2 regions of the Butyricimonas sp. genome follow, and region 2 is predicted to be linked to the other one. Evidence: riboswitches for the same ligand, from Rfam matches in the RefSeq annotation. Region 2 holds a riboswitch; the other holds the start of a gene.
What was found. A riboswitch is a leader RNA that binds a small molecule or an ion and turns the genes downstream of it on or off. The one in region 2 is predicted to bind cobalamin.

Region 1 (8,035 bases), 100 kb from region 2:
CGTTCTCCCTGCTATTTTTCCGTCTGCCCTCGCTATCCGATGCCGGATACATGATCAGTCACCTCTCCTTCAACCTGCACACCTCGATTAAAGAACTGCGACTAGGGATGACCGACCAAGAATGTATCGTTGCCGGGGTTGCCGTCGTAGTGCTTTTCCTATACGAATACTTTATGTCGAAACGGGACCTATTGCAAGCCTTGAGCGAACGCCACAGAATCATACGTTGGGGGGTCTACTACCTGCTCGTACTACTCATGTTCCTATTCGGACAATTCGGATCTGAAGATTTCATTTATTTACAGTTTTAGCCATGAGAACTTTCAAAGGATTTATAATAAAATGCGTGCTTTTTCTCGTTCCCTTTTTTGTCCTCGCTGGGTTCTATTTTTACGATGATCCCTTCAAGGTTCTGCGGGAATACAAAAAATATGACAATGATCCGATCTTCCTGAACGAAGATTACATCGGTTGGAAGACATACAAGAATTACCGGGATTCCCTGCACTTCGATTCCTTCATCCTAGGAAATTCCTGTACGATGGCATTTCTGACCTCCGACTGGGAAAAATACCTCAACGGGAGTAAGGCTATACGCTTGTACGGGACGGCTGAACGATTGGCTGCCGTACACCGGAAAGTGATGGCTCTTGACAAGGAAGAGGAACATATTGCAAATGTTCTGCTCATCGTCGATGCCACCCTATTACGAGAATATCAGTTATCCACGGGCTACATGCACCTACTTCCCCCGGAAGTCAGCGGGATGAATAAATTCAAATTCCAATCCCAGTTCACACAAGAATTCTTCAACCCGAAATTTCTGGTTCCCTACATGGATTACCGGGTATGCCGACGCTACCGCAATTACATGAGAGGAATCGTGAATCCCGACAAAAACATCCGCAATGTTGTCACAAACGACTTGTGGAACCCGCGGGAACACGAAATAGAACAACTCGGTGACCATTACTGGGAAAAACATAAAAAGAGATTCCGTCCCCGTCCCGGGGAAGACCGGGTTCACCCTCCGGTATTAATGAAACCACAAATCAAACTGTTATCGGAAATCGCAAAAGTATTCCAAAATCACCACACGAAGTACAAAATCATCATTAGCCCGGAATACAAACAAATACGTCTGAACCCGGCGGACGTGAAGCAATTGAAAGAAATATTCGGAGCTGAAAACGTTTATGACTTTTCCGGCATCAACAAATACACAAATAACATCCGGAACTACTACGAAGGCTCGCACTATCGCCCCTGTCTCGGACGCCAACTACTGGACAGCGTGTATGCCACGCACAAAACAACTCGCTAATTTTAAATTTTAGATTTTAAATTTCCGACTACCCCCTCTAACTCCCCCTTACACAGAGGGAGGATGCGCGACATTGAAACATTAATACGATTTCTTGCGTCCGTCTCTCCCCCTGTGCAAGGGGGAGCCGAAGGGGGTAGTTAAAGCGTCAGCCTTGTGCGGCTGGAATCTAAAATCTAAAATTATTAAATTTAAAATTAATTGATTCCCAATTTCTTCCTTATCGCCTTCGGGATAGCATTCTTGTGAACCATAATATCCATTGTCTTCAAAGCCATATAAGGATAAGATGCGTAGAAATACCCTCCGAATTTGTTATACTTATTCCAAGAATTCTTCACGATGAAATAAGGAGTTCCGTTCTGATCTTTTGCTTTACCAATGATATGCATTCCGTGATCGTCAGTTGTCAGGTAACGATCGAACTCTTCCTGTCTCATCTCCTGCGTGATCGTCTTTTCGGGAGCCGGACCTTGCTTGAAAGCATCCATCATCTGCTGTCCCTTCGGCAACTTTTCCCATTTAGCAATTTCCGCACCGCTCATCTCCTTCGTGTCCGTTGCGGGGATCACGGCAACCCCTGCATCCTTCGTAGCAAATCCTTTCTCGCTCACGTCAGCACCCCAGACGAAAGTATAACCATTATCAATAGCATAATCCATCACTTGCACCAACTCTTCCAACGGAAGATTATAAGCCTTATCCCAAGACCAGTTATCCTCAACCTCAATAGCGAACTCCGTGTAGAAAGGATGGTGCGTGAAAGAGGTTAAATTCACATAGTCATCCATGTTTAAACCAACCACCTCTTTAGCGAAAGTCTGCGGTGTATATTCTTTTCCTTGATATTCAAACTTCTCCGGCTCCGGTCCGAGATAAGTATCCAGAATAGCATCGAATCCCCGTTTCCACGCCGTACTCAACCGCTTGTTGTTATTTTCCACTACCGCCTGCACGTAAGCTTTCAAAACAGCATCAATCTCTCCGAAAACATGACTCGGTTCCCCGTAATTCAATCCTTGATACACCTCAAGAGGCACAATCCCATATTTCTTTGCCATATTCGTCACATCCGAAGAGGCTCCTCCCACCGCAAAATTCAACACCCCGTGCAAGCGAACATATTTATCCGCCTTATCCGAATAAGCGTGTTTCACGAAATACATGGCCGACAAATTCACCGAATCTTTCCCCATTCGCATCATTTCCGACTCTAGGAAAGAGGACGTTGACCATGACCAACAAGTTCCGGCACGATACTGATCCTTCACGGAGGTAGCGGGCAATCTCTTGATATCAGTAAACTGGTAGCCTACAGGCTTTGTCGTGTCCTGTGCCGTCGTATTCTGCTGCGCATGGGCCATCATGTACCCTCCGAAAACGAAGGCGAATAAAATAAATGCTGTTCTCTTCATATCTTTTATATTGATTGTGATTTAATTGTCTGCCTGCAAAAGTATAAAAAGAACCGCAAAACAAGCTGACAAGCTGAATATATTTACGTTAGCCAATAACAAAAAAGGGCTGTCCCAAAAGTCTTATCCAGTATCTACAAACTACCCCCACTAACTCCCCCTGTGTAAGGGGGAGTTAGTGGGGGTAGTTATTTAAAAATGACTTTTTCGACACCCCTATCCTTGACTTCTTTCAAATTCCCTTTCTTTAATTAAAAAGTATAGGAAACCGATGCCTGATAATTCCGGGGCTTTGCCATGATCGTGGTCCGCTCAAAATATTCCTTGTCAAACAAGTTGTTAATGTTCAATGCCAGTGTTACGTGATTCTTGATCGTGTAGAAAATACCCGCATCCATCAACCACAAGGCCGGATCGTACAACCGGTTATCTATATTCCGGAACACCTTATCCTTGAAATTCCCACTTAAATGGAATGACAAATTCTTTAACACCCCGCGTGGTATCGTGTAATCGGCATAAGCGTAAAATGTCGTACGAGGAACTCCCGTGGCACGAACATTTTTATTCTGTTCCTTATATTTAGAGAAACGTCCGCTCTCGGCAATTTCCCGCAAACGATAGTCCGACCAACCGAGACCTCCCGTAACTTGTAAAGTCGGTAACGGACGAACAACCACCTCAATGTCAAAACCTCGCGAGTCGGCTCTTCCGACTTGTCCCCGGATACTCTTCTCCGTGGCCACGCCATCCACCAATACCGTCGTGTCTCCCAGACTCTTCACGATATTATACTTACGAATATAAAACACGCTTGCGTTTATATCCACCATCTCGTTCAAGGTGTAACGTACACCGACTTCCGTGGAATACCCCTTTTCCGGCTTGAACACTTCGCCCCCATCCTCGTCAGGATTGAACTCGTTACCCTTGCGGTCCAAATACATCACGGTAGGACTATATGTCGTGGTTACAGGATTGAAATAAGAAGAAATAGAACCGTAGAATGACAATTCAGGCATGGGAAAATACACGACACCCACTCGATACGTGAATGCCGAGGTCTCCACCTCTTTCCATTCTTTCCTGTTCTTCGTTTCATATTTCTGTTTCCCGTCATCAATCGTGGCACTTGATGTTTTCCGGCTATACAAATCCACACGCCCGGATGCCATCATTTTCCACTTATCATTAAATTCGATCACGTCATGCAAATAAATTCCATGCGTTCTCTCCGTGCGCAGGGAAACGGCTGAAACTTTCGTGTCCCACCACCCCTGCACGATATGCGGATCCCGCACAGGCAAAAGTGCATCCAAACCGGGCCCCCACAAATCGTCATCTCCATAACCGTTATACTGGGCGAAATCAAAACAATTGTACGTCCATCCCAACGTGTAGTTATGCAACACGGAACCTGTCTCGAACTTCCCGGTCAACTCGATCGTGTTATTCACGTTTTTATGGTCCGGGTTAAAATTCAACGGGTTCTGACGGGCAGCATTTCCCCGTTGAACCGTATCCAAGTCAACATAAATCTTCTCGGTCTCTGACTTTTTATAATACCATTTGTATATCGGGTCTTTGGAAGTGCGGTAAGAAAGCCCCTCAATACAATGATAATCCAAATCACTGTGGAAATAGGAAAAACGTTCTTTCAACTTCATCCAATCCGTGATCTGGTAAACGTATGACACAGACATATCCCATACTTTCCGTTTCATGTAATTATTGGCAAAGTCATTATAAACCTCGCGGTAATCCGCCTCCGGGTGACGATCCCCCTTCAGCGCGTACGGTTTGTCTCCGTCCACGTAGAACATATCACCGGGCATAACGGGTGCAGCCCCGATCTCGGTCGTGTAATCATCATCGGCATAACTACCGGTCACATCAATACGTCCCCACTTTCCTAAATCAGCTCCCAAAACACCATACACGGAAAAACGATTTGCATTCACCTCACGCCATCCGTCACCCGTTGAATAATTGATATTGGCACGATATTCGAGAGGTCCCACAAGTTTTCCCCCGAAACCAAGAGTAGCTCGTCTCTCATCCCAGCTACCATAACTGATACGAGCGTTGGCCGAGAAATCGGGAGATGCTTTCTTGCGCACGATATTCAACACGCCACCCATAGCCGAATGTCCGGCCAAAATAGCAGCGGGACCCTTCAATAACTCGATAGACTCCACGGCAGCCAAATCCCCGTAAGGTACGTTATTCTTCAACGTCCGCTCATCGCGAATCCCGTCAATCATAACAACCGCACTCCCCTGTCCGCGAATGGAAAACTGTTGGAATTGCCCGTATTGCTTGTCTTTCGCTACAATCCCCGGCAAAAACTTAACGGCATCCATCAGATCGACAATCCCTTTCCGGTCAAGCATCTGACTAGACAACTTGCTCACCGTTATCGGAACGAAACGTAAAGGCACATCCAATCCCAACAAATCAATCCTCTTCTTTTTCTGCATCACATCCACCTGATCGATACGGAATAAAGAATCCGTGATACTCTTTTTCTTTCGCTTGTCGTTCTCTTGAGCGAGAAGCGAACCGACACACACAAACAGCAACAATGCTAATACAACAACTTTTTTCATACAACTATATATTAATAATGAATAAAGCATTATTAACATAGTCTTTTGGGCAACATGAGTCTAAGGTAAAATCCGTCTTTTTCCCTCTCGCTTTTTTTCCCGAAAGCTATGGTTTATCTTGTTCGGCAGGTCTTCTGACTTGTTCCGGATTTTGTTGCCTTCCCAGTTTATAACCAGTGACATTTGAAGTACAAAATCCCTTGTAAAGGAACTTACAGCTGCGGGTACAGTCCCGGATTCACACCGGGTTCCCTATTAAGCGTTACCTCCATGACCGAAGGTTCCGCACCAAAACTTGGTGCGAAAGTAATACATTTTTTTCATCCGGCAACAACCTTTTATAAAAAATTATATACATTTGTCTCGTCTTAGGTGATGTGTTGATGCCCAATTAACACACAAGAGGGAAGCCGGTTAGAATCCGGAACAGTGCCCGCTACTGTGATGCCCGTTTCTCCGGATAAGGAGATTCAAAGAAAGATTCTTACACCACTGTCCACACGGATGGGAAGGTATTTTTCTTAGGCGTAGTCAGGAGACCTGCCAAGACAAACATAGGTAATAGCGTATTCTCGGGGTCAGGAATACTATTATAAACATTTAAAACATCATCATCTAATGAAGAGAATTGTAATGCTAGGCATGATATTCATGTTAGCCTTGGTAAGTACCTCGTTTGCAGAGATCACATTAAAAGGAAAAGTCACAGATGCAAAGAGTGGAAAAGCCCTCATCGGTGCAAACGTTCGTCTGGTCGGAACAAGCATAGGGATTGCCACCAACAACAAAGGGGAGTTCATTCTGGAAAATATTCCGGATGGCACGTACACGCTACGGGCAAGCTATTCAGGCTACGAAGTTGCCTCGATAAAAGTCAACAGCAACAAAAACGACATTCTATTCCGGCTCACGGCCACCCCGGTAAACCTGAATCAAGTTGTCGTCACGGGAACGGGAACACACCGCCGTTTGAAAGATTCTCCCGTACCCATCGAGGTCATCAGCGGTACTGACTTGAAAAGTGCGGGCGTGAACTCCTTCGAAGATGCCCTCCTGTTACTGAATCCTTCATTCAACATACGTCCCACCGTCATGGGTTCCTACTTCACGCTGAACGGCATGAGCAACAAATACATCCTCATCCTTGTCGACGGCAAAAAAGTGGCCGGGGACGTGTCCAACAACACCGACCTCTCCCGTATTGACATGAGCCGGGTCAAGCGTATCGAAATACTGAAAGGAGCGGCATCCGCACTCTATGGTTCCGACGCTATTGCCGGGGTAATCAACATCATCACGGAACAACCGAAAGACCCGATCAGCGTGCAATCCAAGACCCGTTTCGGGGGAGAATCCAGCTTCTCGCAAAATGCCAGCGTAGACCTACACTTTGGTAAATTCACCTCTTCCACCTCCTACCAAAGGAGACAGATGGGAGGCTGGCAATTAAGCCCTTACGAGATTGACGGGGACACAGCCATACTCACGAGAAGAGAAGCTTCCAGCAAGTTCCATTCCAACATTGTCAATCAACGCTTCACCTACGCCCCGGTGAAAAGCCTAAGCCTGTACGCCCAAGGGGGGTATTTTGACCGGGAAGTAAACCGTCCCGTGCAGGAGAAAAAAGATGACGGGGGCTACACCTATGACCTAACCTACATGGACTACAACATCGGCGTGGGCGGACGCTACCAGCTAAACTCCACCGATTACATCGCGCTGGACCTCTACATGGACAACTACGAATACAACAAACTGTACACCGTGGCACAGGTCAGTAAAAAAGACACGACCTTCCGCGTGGGGGACGAGGAATTGACGAAACGCCAAAAATACTACAACGGGAACCTGAAAGGCGTGTTTAAACTCGGCTCATACAACAAAATCTCCGCAGGCACCGAGTACACGAACGACTACATGAAAAACCCCGGAAACCTCGAAGAACCAGAAGAGATCTACACGCTGGCCCTGTACGCACAAGACGAGATTCGCCTCTGGAAAAACCTGCAAATTTTGCCGGGATTCCGCTACGTGTACAACGAGATGTTTAAGAACCGCTTTACCCCGAAAATAGCCTTGATGTACACCCTCGGCTCCTTCAATTTCAGAACATCCTACGCCGCCGGTTTTAAAACCCCCAGCATACAAGAACTATATTACGATTACGAAGCCCGCGGGGCTATCACCATCGGGAACCCAGACCTGAAACCGGAAAAAGCAAACTACTACAACATCAACGTGGAATATGCCGGGAAATATCTGAATGTCTCTGTCAACGGGTACATCAACGACGTGAAAGACATCATCGAGAAATACGACGTTGGGGTTACCGACGAGGATAAAGCGAACGGGATAAAAACCCGGAACGTGTACCACAACCTCGACAAAGCCAGTATCAAAGGCTTCGATGTCACGATCAATAGCTACTTGGGTGCCGGGTTTTCTGCCGCCGGATCCTACAACTGCGTGTATGCCGCCGATGATTCCGGACGCCGCCTGAGCGAATCGGTACGCCACGCGGCAACCTTCCGGGCCGGGTGGAGCCATGAATGGAACAAGTACAAACTACGGGCCAACATCAACGGGAGAATGCAAGGTTCAAAATACATCTACAAAAAGACCACGGACAAAACAACCGGGAAAGACATTTACACCGACGTCAGCGCCCCCAAGTACCAGCTCTGGAA
Region 2 (8,035 bases):
TGCCTCAAACCTCAAAGGACAAATGACCAGTCCCGAATCAACCTTCGACATTAGCGGGGCCTCAAACCTCTCCCTTAAAGGTAACACCATACACTGCAAAATGGAAGTATCGGGAGCCTCAAAAGCAAACCTGGAAGACTTTCCGATAAACGAACTGAAAGCAGAAGTATCGGGAGCTGCAAAAGCTCATTTTCAAGTCAAAGAAAAAATCAGTCTTCACACCTCCGGTGCCGCGAAAGCCACATACTCCGGCGATCCGATCATCCTCTCCCTACACTCATCGGGAGCTTCCAATATCAACAAGATCTCCTCAAAATTCTTAGAGGACAAAAAAGAATACGAGAAATAGTTATTCGTCTAATATAAAATGGGGGAAACGAAAAATTGTTTCTCCCATTTATTTGTATCAACAAAATACCTTTATACTAATTGTTTGGCGCTGCCTTTAACAAACGAGGTATTGGTAAAATATTTTTCTCTGCATTATTGATCGGGGAGAATGTCCAAGTATGCCATTCCTCATTTTCCAGCAAGCGATTACCTGCATAAAGACCAGAATATTCATATTCTTTCGATTCTAATACAGCCACTCCACTTCCCAGCCAATAAGAAGGATAAACGACATACCATCCACCAATCCAGTAATCCCCTCCTGAAATTACGTTAAAACCATCCATATTGACATCAGCCTCTTTCTGTTCATAAACACCATCCTTGAAATCTGCCTCCGTCAAATGTATTCCTTTCAACGTTCTATCCCCATATTCAAGATCTTCACTTTGAATTTCAATTCCATCACCATCAATATCGTAACCGAATCCCCTTATTGTCATTCCAAGATTATCATCAGATGCCACGATAATAAACAGACGAGGATCTTTTTTAGCAATATCCACGATCATATCATGTCCCGTAGGAGGATTTGCTTTTTCCCATTTATACCCCCAAGCACGAAAGAAAACATCACGATCTTCAGGATGTGACCAATCTTCCACCTCTCCGGTAATCCATTGTATGGCCAACACCGATTGATTCTCGCCACTCCCCGTCCAGTTCGTAATATCCGATATTTTGAACCCATCCATCACCTGAATGTCCAAACTATCAGATGCCGCACCAAGCCTATTAAAAGCAGTCACCTTAATCCGGAAAACCCCTTCCTTCATGGATGAAAACTCGAAAATTGTATCAGACGACACTTTCTTCCCATCCACGAACCACTGCAAGCCTGCCTCTGTCGTATTAATGACATTCGCTCTCAATCTCACAGTTTTTCCGGGAAGAACAGCATCCTTCAAACTTAAATTCTGAACAGATACTTCCGGAGCCGTAAGCGGCTCTTCCCTATCATCCCCTCCATCATCACTACAAGAACTCCACGTTCCAGCAAAACACAGAATAGCTAAAATATAACATAAACTCTTCTTCATGAACGTTATCATTCAAAATTATAAGTAAAAAATACACCAGCAGGACATTCTGTATATCCTTTATAATTGGCCTTCAATGCCAATTTATCATTATTAAAATCAAAAACACAGATTTTATTTTCAGGATCCAAACTATAGCTCGAAATAATATTAGCGTAAACCTCTCCAGTAATAGGATGTACAGCGATGCAATTATATAAAGTTTGAACATGATCCAGTCCCTCAGCCATATCTCCCATGAACTCCGTTTTCTTCTGACTGAAAACATGACGATAAACGGGCATTGGTTTACTACCACCACCCATGTATAATGTGTCTCCTTTGGCTGTAATGTAAGGAGTTGCATTCCAACCGCCGTTCAATATCTTGGCTGCCGTTTCATTTTCAATAGAATTCTCTTGCATGGAATAGCTCTGTGCATCAAGTTTTATAATCTTTGCTGGCTCTTCTCCACTGGCACTACAAGCAAGCCATATATTACCATCGGAAGATGGGATAACACCAGAAATGTCACCGCTAACAGGTATTTCTTTTGAAATGGAAGACTTGTTCGATTCGATAACGATAAGTTTATTGCTTTGTGCCGCAAAAACTTTACCGTTTGCAACGGCCATTGTCGTTTTGTTCGCTCTAACAGAACCTTCAATAAAGGTTAGGACCTTGGATGATGGATTAAAACGATATACGCCATTGTTATCGCGAATGTAAATATCATTATCATCAAGAACGGCAATATGAGATGGCATTGACAACGTACTTCCCAATTCATCTTCGTAACTACTTTCCTTTTTCAATGTTTCCGCGTTCGCTATGGTTAAAAAAACCTCCGTCATTCCCACCGTTTTGAGATATGATATATAACTTGTTGTTTCTAATGTACAAATCTTGTGTACCCCCACCGAGCGATCCCCCGTTCTCCTTGTAATAGACACTATCGGTAACGATTCCTTTGGGACTAATAAAGGCAAGAGTACCGTAATGTTCTTTCCAAACTTGTCCTTCATTCAATATAAATGTTCCATATTTATATTTTCCATAGACTTCAACTGATGCACTTACGGTTGTTTCTTCTTTGCCATCAGTGGCCTTTACATCAATTTTATAGTTCCCCATATTTGCAGCAATAAACATATAAACTGAATCCGAGGAAACTTGTTGCCCATTCATTGTCCAGCTAAATTTCACTTCTTGCGGATTGTTCAGTTTCGCCTTCAAAAACAAAGTATCTTCTTTTGCAACGGTAAATGCTCCACTCTTACTCACAATTTCTAGCTCCAGCGCATCGGGTCTGTACTTATCATCATCATCACAAGAACTTAGAAATCCCACAAACATTCCTAAAACTAAAAACACTAAATAAAACTTCTTCATAATCTTCATTGTATAATATAAAATAACTATTTATTCATTTTCCTAAAACTCCCACATCAACGACACGAGGCAATTCCTCAACGGCATCGGGTAATACTGCGTGGACTCGTAATACGTGTCCAACAAGTTATCCACCCGCACTTGCGGCGTCAAGCTCATCCCGTTACAGAACGTGTAGCGGTAACCCGCCAAAACATTATGCACCGAATAGGGATCCGTGGCGTACTCTTGATCCGTTGTGATAAAACGCCGTCCGATATACGTCACCTGCCACGAGAAAAAAACTCCACGGTAATCGGCAGCAACCCGCACATTCCACTTGAACCGCGGCACGTAAGGAATCTGTTTCATATACGACCCGTCATCCACGTGCTGTTTCTTACGAGTACGGGATTGCGACCAACTGTAATTACCCGACACGTTAGCCTTCAGATCACCGATCGCGTAAGTTAACTTCCCGTACAACTCCATCCCCTCCGAACGCACGTTCCGGTGATTCTGGGGTGTCCAGATCCATTGATTCCCGTCCTTCGGCAACCACAATATCCAGTTGTCGATATACATCAAATAGCCGGAAACCTCTGCGTCCAAAAACAACCCTCGGTACAACTGTTTCCGGTAAGCCACCGATGCGTCATACGAATACCCGTCTTCCGGTTTCACGTCCGGGTTTCCTCCCGGTCTCCAATAGAGGTCATTCATACTCGGAAAGCGATAATTATAGGCCACATTCCCTTTCACCTGCAACTCCTTCTCCCACAAGTTGAACACCATCCCCGCCGACCACGTGGACACCCCCCGGCTATCATTCTGTTCGAACATATACTGCCCGTTCAACATCATCCACCTCACCGGAGACCACAACGCAGAAACCTGCCAAGAAAGCACGTCCCGGTTATGCCGGAACGACGGTTCCACTTCCGGGATATCATAATCCACGTCTCCCAACGTGTACTTCGAAGAATCAACATCTATATAACTACTCACCCGAATCAAATCATGCGAATAAGTCAAGCTTGTCCCTAACACAAGATTCTCTCTTGGGGTAAACGTGTAATCAGCAATCCCTTGCCACGTGTGCGATTGATTCTTATTTCCTTCGGGATCGAACAATCCCCCCGCATACCATTTATCATACTCCTGCCGGTAATACAGCCATGCCGCTTTCATATGCAAAGCATGTAGTCCCCGGGTAAAATCCAATCCCGAGTACGCTCGCACGTTCACTTCCCGCTGTTGCTCGTGTGACTGGTTTACCACCCCAAGCGCGGGTGGCAACATTCGTTTCCCTTCTTGATACCATGCAACTGCCGTCAACCGAGTATAAGGAGACAAACGAAAATATCCCTCCTGCATCGCGGCCCATTGCGTGTAATCGGCATCTTGCCGCTTCTCTCGGAAAGGCTCGTTCGTCAAAATCTTATTCAGATAAGTATAATTATTATCAGAATGTTGATAATACAAGCGAGTCTTAAAACTCGATTTCATCCCGCCAGCGTTCACCTGCGCACCTGTCGTGTAAGTCCCGTAAGAACCGTATTCTCCCAACGCCTTCCCGCTCACGCCCGCGTTCCAATCCGGATCGGTAAAGAGGTTCACGCTTCCCCCGATAGCCCCCGTCCCGTTCTTCACGTGACTGCTCCCGTAATACAAGTTGACATTATCCGTGAAGAACACCGGTATCTGTGAAAAATCGAACGTTCCCGACATCGGTGGGGTAATATTAATCCCGTTCCAGTTCACCCGGGTCTGCGAGGGACTGGCCCCCCGGAAGGATGCCGTTGACAAGGCTCCCATTCCCAGACTTTTAACGTAAATAGCCGTGTAATCCGTCAACAATTCCGCTAGCGAACGGGTTTTATTCGCCCGCATAATCTCCGGGTCAATGCGACTCACCTTCGCCCCCGCGTTCGCCTCGTTAGCATGGCGAACACGCTGACTGACCACCTGCACCGTGTCAATCACCCCGTACATCGCCACGGGGTCCTTCTTCTGGGCCTCAACCCTCATCCCGCCCAAGGCGAAACAAGCACACAATCCTATCGCTATCCTTTTAAGCATTATTCGCCATTTAACGTTGATTTTCAGGAAAATAAACTTGTCCGGGATAAATCCCGACCTTATGACTGCTCTTCGTCCCATCTTTCAGGTAATGCCGAACATACCCCCTTTGCGCCGTGTAATCCAAACAATCACATAAATAAATATCCCCCTCCGGACTAACAGCAAAACCGTACATCATTCCGACTTTCTGCAAGTCATAATAACGACTGAATTCTCCCGTTTCCACGTTCATCCGGAATACACTCTGCTGTTCCTTCACCCCCTCCTTATTTTCTTCGGCCGAACGAGTTTTCACGCTGAAATAAATCCAAGTCCCCGTGGGATCAATATCCGTGCGGTTATAATTGATATAACCGATAATTTCACCCGGCGTCTGGGAATTCGGGTCCCCGAAAGGCAAAGTATATGATTTCACCACCTTCTCCCGCTTGGGGTCCACACATTTCAACGTGATACCTGTTACCTGTCCGCCTTCCTGCTCGTTCATCAACCCCCAAATCATGCCCTCCTTATCCACGAGCAACTGACAAGTTTTCGTGTACTCCTCATTATATATATCCTTGACAACCCGAGCCTGTTCCTTCTTGATATTATCAGCATCAAACACGTACAAGCCTCCCTGCGTTATTCCGAACACTTTATTATCTACCACAGTCAGATACTCTACGGCCCGGGGAATAGAAATATACTCCAATGGTCCCCCGTAAGGAGCAACCGTCCGAATACGTACTAATTGCCGGTTGAGATCGGAAACGACTGCCTCCGTGGAGGAAATCGACACCACTTGCCGGGGATACCCCGCCTGCGTGTAAAGAATTGTCCCCACAGATTTAAAGGTTACCGGATCAACAATCTCTATCTTTTTCGAGTTATTCATCGCCACGAAATACTTCCCGTTTATCAGCGTGATCGACTGTGCCACATCCCCCATAGGGCGATGGTTCACATCCTGAAAAGCATCGGCCACGACATTACCGTCCTTGTATATCACCGAAATCGTTCCGGTATTCGAGTTAAGTTTTCCCTCGTTCAGCACAAGGGCCTCGATATCCCCTTCGCCCATCATTCCCCTAGGATAAGGCACTCCCGGCTTATCACACGACACAAGCGTTATTCCTAGCCATATAATAGCAAAAATATAAAATAACCTCTTCACAAACATAAATCCCTTTTAATCAAAAAAAGATTTGGCGTATCCAGTCGACAATTATTAAACTATCGGTGTCCACGTTCTTCCTTCCCTTGAACGTTAAACATATATTGATTGGCAGGTCTTCTGACTTACCCCATCCTCGGACGTCCTTCCCATTTCAAATTGAAACAGTGGAGAGAGTAGTGTCCGTGGACTTTAGTGGAGCTTACAGCAGCGGGTCTGTTCAGGATTCGCACCTGATTCCCTTTTCACCACACGCCTGAAACAGGGTGTGACACCAAAATCATCGCAAAAGTATATAAAAAACTAATACGATTTTAATTTAAAAAACATCATTTAGATTATTCACAATATTTATTGTTTTCCAACAAATAGATTATCGGCCAAATAACGTGATATATAGAGTCATAAGGATTTGTTTTTATAAACAAACTCTTATGACATCTGTTATCTTCCATCACTCATTTACGATTCAGCCTCCCACAAGCACACCGAATCAGAAACATCCTTCCCGTCGGCATTTTTAGCAAAAGCATAAATGACAAGGCCTCCCCCGGCTATTTTTTCTGAAAAGTTCACGCTTTTTTCTATCGTCTCTCCCCGAAGTCCCAACTCCTCGACACGACAAATATATTTCGTTTTACAAAGAAGTACGGCATAAATCTTATCATCCAGAAAGCAATCAACGGACTCGATTTCTTCTTTCTCGTGAGTGAAAAAGATTCTCCGATTCTCCATATCAACCTCGGCACGAACCTCCGGAATCACCAACGAACCTGCGGCCACGCGCAATTTCTCGTAGTTGATCACCCCGTTAAATTCCTTGACTGCCTTCTTACGGCTATTGAAAGGTTTTTCCGGATTTGCTTTCTCCACGGTTACCGCATCCATCACGTTCGCGCTGGTAAATCCCCGAAAACCTTTCGGGTAACCGTTCCCTCCGGGAAATCCCAACTGGACGGCATCTCTCATCCATATTTTCCGTTCCGTTATCGTCCCGAAAGCCGCGGACTGTCGTTTTTGCGGCTCCTGGCTCGGTTTACGCGAGATGCTTGCCCCCCGGCAATAATTTTTCCCGTTTGGTCCCCCGTAAGTGATTACGTTACCGAACTTACCCCGAATCTTTCCAAGTGGATTTACAAATTCCGCCATATCCTGTTATTTTTATGTTTCTCGCCAACAAAGATACACAAATAAACCAATGTAGTCACACTTTCAAACTAAATAAATAAATTATTACATGTATTATTCATGAGATATAAGTGATCACTTTCGTGTAAAGCGCTATTAGAACGCTATTAAACCCCTATTAAATCGCTATATATAATAGCGTTTTAAAAGAGTTTTATTTGCGTATTAAAAATATTCTATCTACTTTTGCTCATGAATTAATACACGAGTGATTATCAAATAATTATTATCATGGAAAACACATTATCTATTCCAGTAGCTCTCTTGGCACAAGGCTCTATCCGGATCGACGGGATAACCTATTACCGACACGGCAATAAAGTTCGGGCCTGCAAATCACGACGGAGCCCTAAAAAAACAAGAACCGAGGGGGAAGAGGAATCCTCCAGCCGTTTCACGGAAGCCCGTAAAATGTGGAGAATCTATCGTCGTGCCATCGGGGATTTACCGATATGGAAACTCATGGCCAAGGAGATGGGAATAAATAAAAGCGATTCCTTATTCCATTCTCAAAACGGGGGATGTTTTCGCCCGGGAGAAGGGGTATGGGCTTTCCCGACATTCCGATTCTCGACAGGCACGCTGGATGCACCGGTGATCACGGGTGTCACAAGGGAAGGATGGTCCGTGACCCTAAACTGGGAAAATGACATTGACTGCCCGAAAGCGAGCGTGTCAGATCAAGTGTATGTGGGATATTTTTACGGGACCTTACCCCGCGCCCCGCAAATGATCACGTGTTTTAACTCGTTCCGGGGCGACGGCAAGGTGACCGTGGACATCCCGGCAGCAAAACAACCGGAAGGAACGCCCCTACACCTCTACT

Region 1: it holds a riboswitch for cobalamin, as region 2 does, so the genes downstream of both, QVC79_RS06110 (TonB-dependent receptor) here and QVC79_RS05710 (DUF5074 domain-containing protein) in region 2, are expected to answer to the same signal.

What each region holds. Positions count from the first base shown of each region.
Region 1 is NZ_JAHZBP010000003.1:267,432-275,466, reverse strand. Features, by position in the region: gene QVC79_RS06130 (MBOAT family O-acyltransferase) at 1-311, shown strand, start outside; gene QVC79_RS06125 (histidine kinase) at 314-1,324, shown strand; gene QVC79_RS06120 (C1 family peptidase) at 1,522-2,739, opposite strand; gene QVC79_RS06115 (TonB-dependent receptor) at 2,991-5,348, opposite strand; cobalamin riboswitch at 5,456-5,657, opposite strand; cobalamin riboswitch at 5,702-5,910, shown strand; gene QVC79_RS06110 (TonB-dependent receptor) at 5,967-8,035, shown strand, end outside.
Region 2 is NZ_JAHZBP010000003.1:164,955-172,989, reverse strand. Features, by position in the region: gene QVC79_RS05735 (GIN domain-containing protein) at 1-349, shown strand, start outside; gene QVC79_RS05730 (PKD domain-containing protein) at 426-1,430, opposite strand; gene QVC79_RS05725 (DUF5074 domain-containing protein) at 1,439-2,263, opposite strand; gene QVC79_RS05720 (DUF5074 domain-containing protein) at 2,208-2,801, opposite strand; gene QVC79_RS05715 (TonB-dependent receptor plug domain-containing protein) at 2,844-4,862, opposite strand; gene QVC79_RS05710 (DUF5074 domain-containing protein) at 4,873-6,027, opposite strand; cobalamin riboswitch at 6,115-6,317, opposite strand; gene QVC79_RS05705 (hypothetical protein) at 6,484-7,170, opposite strand; gene QVC79_RS05700 (hypothetical protein) at 7,441-8,035, shown strand, end outside.